One region of the Pseudoalteromonas sp. SWYJZ12 genome, then DNA from elsewhere that is predicted to be linked to it. Evidence: predicted binding sites of a transcription regulator. Region 1 holds the regulator's gene; the other holds the start of a gene.

Region 1 (3,431 bases):
AGCTTACAAACAAATACGCAGAAGGTTACCCAGGCAAACGTTATTATGGCGGTTGTGAGCATGTAGATGTTGTTGAGCAATTAGCAATTGACCGTGCTAACGAATTATTTGGTTCTGACTACGCTAACGTGCAGCCACATGCTGGTTCGCAAGCTAATGCTGCTGTTTTTCTAGCATTATTAGACGCTGGCGATACTGTATTAGGTATGAGCTTAGCTCATGGTGGTCACTTAACTCACGGTTCTCACGTAAGCTTCTCTGGTAAGCTTTACAATGCAATCCAATACGGACTAGATGAAGCAACGGGCGAAATTGATTACGCACAAGTTGAAGCACTAGCACTTGAGCACAAGCCAAAAATGATTATTGGTGGTTTCTCAGCGTACTCTGGTATTGTTGATTGGGCTAAATTCCGTGAAATTGCTGACAAAATCGGTGCTTATCTGTTTGTTGATATGGCTCACGTTGCGGGTTTAATTGCGGCAGGCGTTTACCCAAGCCCTGTTCCTCATGCACACGTTGTAACTACAACTACGCATAAAACACTTGCAGGCCCTCGTGGTGGTTTGATTATTTCTGCATGTGGCGACGAAGCAATCTACAAAAAGCTTAACAGCGCTGTTTTCCCTGGTGGCCAAGGCGGTCCTTTATGTCATGTTATTGCAGCAAAAGCAGTGGCATTTAAAGAAGCACTTCAACCAGAGTTTAAAGTATACCAAACACAAGTTGTTAAAAACGCAAAGGCAATGGTTGCTGTAATGCAAGAGCGCGGCTACAAAATCGTATCTGACAAAACTGAAAACCACTTATTTTTACTTGATTTAATCGATAAAGATATCACTGGTAAAGATGCAGACGCAGCCCTAGGCAACGCTAACATCACAGTAAATAAAAATTCAGTACCGAACGATCCACGCTCACCATTTGTAACATCTGGTTTGCGTATTGGTTCTCCTGCAATTACTCGTCGTGGTTTTAAAGAAGAAGAATCAAAAGAGCTTGCTGGCTGGATTTGTGACGTACTAGATAACATCACTGATGAATCTGTACAGGTGCAAGTTAAAGAAAAAGTAAAAGCAATTTGTGCAAAATTACCTGTTTACGCTTAATTGCATAAGCGGCAGTAATTTAGAGCACATAAGCCCTAATTTTTGCTAAGATAAAAGACCGCTATTTAGCGGTCTTTTTTGTTTTAAAACGGAAGTACCGAGCTATGCATTGTCCATTTTGTACCGCAAAAGATACTAAAGTTATTGACTCACGCCTTGTTGGCGGAGGCCATCAAGTTCGCAGGCGTCGTGAGTGTAACGACTGCCACGAGCGCTTTACTACATTTGAAGGCGCTGAACTGGTTATGCCTCGTGTTATTAAACAAGACGGCAGCCGCGAACCATTTAACGAAGATAAATTATTAAATGGCTTAAATCGCGCACTCGAAAAACGCCCAGTGAGCACAGAGCAAGTAGACGAAGTAGTGAATATAATAAAATCGCAACTACGCGCAACGGGTGAGCGAGAAATTTCAAGCCATTTGGTGGGTGAATGCATTATGGAAGCCCTCAAAAAGCTCGATAAAGTAGCGTACGTAAGATTTGCCTCTGTTTATCGCTCGTTTGAAGATATACGCGAATTTGGCGAAGAAATTGCCCGCTTAGGGGAGTAATACCAATTTTATTAAAAACATGATCATTCTATCGCATTAAATAGCGCACTCACTGCGTTAAAAATTATTCATATAGAACAACTATATGTCATAATTTTCGCCTTGTTATTGCGCTATTTTCTTAGCGCTATAATAGACCACTTATTTAACGCAATTGGTATAATAAATGCTTAACCAAGTTCCTTTTACAGAACATGATGAAATGTATATGGCACGCGCCATAGAACTTGCCAAAAAAGGCCGGTTTACTACCACGCCTAACCCTAATGTTGGCTGTGTATTAGTTAAAAATAATCAAATAATTGGTGAGGGTTTTCATCAATTAGCAGGTCAAGGCCATGCTGAAGTAAATGCACTGGCAATAGCTGGTAATAGTGCACAAGGTGCAACGGCTTATGTAACGCTTGAACCGTGTAGTCATTATGGGCGTACGCCACCGTGTGCTGAAGGCTTAAAAAAGGCGGGCGTTGTAAAAGTAATTGCCGCTATGGTTGATACAAACCCACAAGTTGCAGGCAAAGGCCTTAAAATACTGAGCGATGCCGGTATTGAAGTTGCTTATGGATTACTTGAATCACAAGCTCGCGCACTTAACGTTGGCTTTTTTAAGCGAATGGAACAAGGCTTACCTTATGTGACCTGTAAAATGGCAGCAAGCATAGATGGTAAAACAGCGCTTAAAAATGGGCAAAGTAAGTGGATCACAAGTCCCGCTGCTCGCCAAGACGTACAATTATACCGAGCGCAAAGCTGCGCTATTTTAACCGGTGCCGATACCGTGTTAGTAGACGATGCTAAACTTAATGTGCGACTAAGCGAGTTGCCTTGCACGCTACCTACCGATTTACCGCTTCGCCAGCCCGTGCGTGTTATAATTGATTCACAGAATCGTTTAACGCCCAACCTTGCTTTATTTAAAATCCAAGGTGATGTAATAATATTTACGACTAAGGTTGATAAATCACTGCAATGGCCGCATTTTGTAAAGCATATTGAAGTAAGTGAAAGTAACGGCAAAGTTGATTTACAGGCTGTTTTAGAAAAGCTTGGGCAACTGCAGTTTAATAATGTTTGGCTTGAGAGCGGAGCAACACTTGCTGGTAAAATGACAGAGCTTGATTTAGTTGACGAGTTTGTTTTTTATTTGGCGCCTAAATTAATGGGCCATGATGCAAAAAGTTTAGTTAATTTTCCTGAATTGACGAGTATGCAAAACACCGTTGATTTAACATTTAATGAATGTGCGCGCATTGGTGACGATTTACGTATCACCGCGTTAAAAACTCATTAAAATCACTTAATAAAAAGAGTAGCGCTATGTTTACTGGGATAATAGAAGCCACAGGCAAAATTGCTTTATTACAAAAAAAACAAGGCGACTTAGCCATTCGTATCCAAAGTGCTGACCTTGATATGGAAGACGTAAAGCTAGGCGACAGCATTGCAACCAATGGCGTTTGCTTAACCGTAGTTGATAAACATATTGACGGTTTTAGTGCTGATTTATCTAACGAGACGATTGGTTTAACCGGTTTTGCTCATTATGTTTTGGGTCAAACAGTCAACCTTGAAAAAGCTATGCAGCCGGTTTCACGTTTAGGTGGTCATTTAGTATCTGGCCATGTTGATGGCATAGCAACTATTACAAGCATTACAGCAAACGCTCGAGCAACAGAGTATTGGCTTACAACCGAAGAAAATTTAATGAAATACATCCCGTACAAAGGTTCGGTATGTATTGATGGTATAAGCCTGACAGTAAACGCTG
Region 2 (3,431 bases), on a different contig from region 1:
TGTTGCATTAGAGATTTGCGACGATGTTTCTGATGGCATTAACGCACTTAGTGTTGAGTTACGCATACCGTGCTCTTTAATATTTGCACGCAGTGTATCCCAATCAAGATGAAGTGGCTCATCACAAATTTTATCTAAATCACGTTTGTACGTATCTGTTGGCATAATGCCTTGTGAATACGTTGTTTCGTTAAACTTAGGACAGGCACCACGCTCTTTAGCAAGCTCGTTTGATGCTTTCATCAAGTAGTATTGAATCGCTTCAAATGTTTTATGAGTCAGTGCATTTGCGCTGCCATCTGAATAACGCTTACCGTTTTTAGCTAGGTAGTATGCGTAGTTAATCACGCCTATACCTAACGTTCGACGACCCATAGTTGCATTTTTAGCAGCCGGTACTGGGTAGTCTTGGAAATCAAGTAAGTTATCAAGTGCGCGTACTGCAAGTTCTGCTAGCTCTTCAAGCTCATCAAGTGATTCTATTGCACCTAAGTTAAACGCAGACAGTGTACAAAGGGCAATTTCGCCTTCTTCGTCATTTACGTTATTAAGTGGCTTAGTTGGCAATGCAATTTCTAAACATAAGTTAGATTGGCGAATAGGCGCAACTTTAGCAATGAACGGGCTGTGTGTATTACAGTGGTCCACATTTTGTAAATAAATACGACCTGTACTAGCACGCTCTTGCGCAAACATAGAGAAAAGCTCAATCGCTTTAATGCGTTTTTTACGAATCGATTCGTCTTGTTCGTATTTTACGTAAAGCGCGTCAAACTCAGCTTGGTCTTCAAAAAATGCATCGTAAAGACCAGGCACATCTGATGGGCTAAATAACGTAATGTAGTCGTCTTTAATTAAACGAGAGTACATTAGTTTATTAAACTGTACGCCGTAATCTAGGTGACGAACGCGGTTGTCGTCTACACCACGGTTATTTTTAAGTACAAGTAGGTTTTCTACTTCTAAATGCCAAAGCGGGTAGAACAATGTTGCAGCGCCGCCACGTACACCACCTTGCGAACAACTTTTAACAGCTGTTTGAAAGTGCTTATAAAAAGGAATACAACCTGTGTGGTACGCTTCGCCGTTACGAATATGGCTACCTAGCGCACGAATTCGACCAGCATTAATACCAATACCTGCGCGTTGTGAAACGTATTTAACAATAGCTGACGACGTTGCATTGATTGAATCAAGGCTATCGCCACATTCAATTAATACACACGAGCTAAACTGGCGAGTAGGTGTACGTACACCCGACATAATTGGCGTTGGTAGAGATATTTTAAATAACGATACTGCGTCGTAAAAGCGCTTAATGTAAGAAACGCGTGTTTCACGCGGGTAGTCAGAGAATAAGCTCGCTGCTACTAAAATATATAAAAACTGTGCACTTTCGTAGATTTCACCCGATACACGGTTTTGAACGAGATACTTACCTTCAAGCTGTTTTACAGCCGCGTAGCTAAAGTTAAGATCGCGAGAATGATCAAGGTATGCATCAAGCTCGTCTAATTCTTGCTCTGTGTAATCTACTAATAAGTGAGCATCGTAGCGTTTATCGCCAACCATTTTTGTTACGTGGTCAAATAAACGTGGTGGCTCAAATTGACCGTACGCTTTTTTACGTAAATGGAATACAGCTAAACGTGCAGCTAAGTATTGATAATCAGGCGATTCTTTTGAAATCTGATCCGCTGCTGCTTTAATGATGGTTTCGTGAATGTCTTTAGTACGAATACCGTCGTAAAACTGAATGTGCGATTTTAATTCAACTTGCGAAACCGAAACGTTGCTTAAACCTTCGGCGGCCCATTCAATAACGCGATGGATCTTATCCAGATCAAGAGGTTCTTTGCGCCCGTCACGTTTGCTTACAGATAACTGTTGGTTCATTTGCCTGTATTCCTTGGGAATTATGTATTTTGACCAATGCTTTATGCCTCGCCGAAGCAAGGTACATACTCATTTATTATAGGTTTCACCGTATTGGCGAATTTAATTGAATAACATTTGGCCACAATATCTGGTGTTGTTCAATTTAGAGATCACAAGATAGTGTGGTCTGAGTTGTTTTGCAAGGGACATAATTGCCCCTGTTTGTGGATAACTTTGGGATAACGCATTTGTGTTAGTAGACACTCACCTTCGAACAATCATTTAAGTTGAAATATGCAAAAATCAACTAATGATCTGCTAAATTTACTCATTTTAAAAATAAATTTTGACTGCTTTTTTTATCAGCAAGCTTTGTGTGAAAACTAACACAATCACAATATATAGTGTTTATTAATTAACATAGCACTATATATGGTTTCAGTGCACTATCTAAGTGAGTTGTTTAGTGTTCATGGTTGAACGCTTTTATAAATAAAAAGCATAATTAGAGGGAAGATATAGAAATGGGCTAAAAGATAGCCCATTTAAATTTATACAAAGAGCATGCTGCTCAGTGTAATAATTTTAAAAATACCTATTATTACACTTTCTGATATTTCTATAGATAAACTGAACTTCAATTTTAGTTATCCTAAATCTGAGTTAGTCACTTGCTGAGAATATAAGAATAAGTTACGCTCAAACTTCCAAACTTGGGCACTTTCTTAAAACTCGAGCAAGTGTCTTTGCTAACATCATATTCAAAATTTGAGTATGGTGTTAGCCCCTCCACTTAATTGAAATATCAATCCCATCAAAGTGTTAATAAAACTCTAATGTGGTCTGAGTTGTTTTGCAAGGGACATAATTGCCCCTATTTGTGGATAACTTCGGTATAGCGTATTTGTGTTAGTAGACGCTCACACTTAAACGACCACTCAACCAAAGGCGTTTAAAAAGTAAACTAATGATCTGCTAAATTTACGCATTTTAAAAATAAATTCTGACTGCTTTTTTTATCAGCAAGCTTTGTGTGAAAACTAACACAATCACAATATATAGTGTTTAATAATTAACATAGCACTATATATGGTTAAAACCATCAATTGGGCTTAGCCAGTTAAAATTGGCTTCCCAAGCTATCGCTTCATCTTTACTTGGAATGTAACCCCAAAGTGCCGTTGCGGTATGCATACCTGCCGCTTTGCCTGCTTGTATGTCACGCTGTGCATCACCAATGTATAAACATCGGCTTGGTTCTACCTGCATAAGCTTTGCACAATGTAGCAGTGGTAGAGGTGATGGCTTAGCTTCAGCTAATGTGTCGCCACTTATTACTACACTGGCATTTTTTAATGCGGGAATAGCTGCCACTAAAGGATCGGTTAAAAACCCTGGTTTATTAGTCATGATCCCCCACTTGATCTTTTTCTGATCAAGGGCGATAAGTAACGATTCAACTCCGCTGAAGCAACGTGTGTGATTTGCTATGTTTGTGGCGTACTCGTCAACTAATTGCTTTATAAGCTCGCTTTGGGGTTGTTTAGCCCATA

The links. The regulator NrdR, encoded in region 1, represses ribonucleotide reductase genes. The targets are predictions, from matches to a motif close to AAACACNANATNTNGTGTTT.
Region 2: the regulator NrdR is predicted to act here: its motif matches at 2,016-2,035, upstream of nrdA (class 1a ribonucleoside-diphosphate reductase subunit alpha).

What each region holds. Positions count from the first base shown of each region.
Region 1 covers NZ_JADYXH010000025.1:23,663-27,093, forward strand. Annotated here, with positions in the region: gene glyA (serine hydroxymethyltransferase) at 1-1,109, shown strand, start outside; gene nrdR (transcriptional regulator NrdR) at 1,214-1,663, shown strand; gene ribD (bifunctional diaminohydroxyphosphoribosylaminopyrimidine deaminase/5-amino-6-(5-phosphoribosylamino)uracil reductase RibD) at 1,830-2,954, shown strand; gene I6F42_RS18235 (riboflavin synthase) at 2,981-3,431, shown strand, end outside.
Region 2 covers NZ_JADYXH010000003.1:406,396-409,826, forward strand. Annotated here, with positions in the region: gene nrdA (class 1a ribonucleoside-diphosphate reductase subunit alpha) at 1-1,896, opposite strand, end outside; gene I6F42_RS06140 (HAD family hydrolase) at 2,962-3,431, opposite strand, start outside.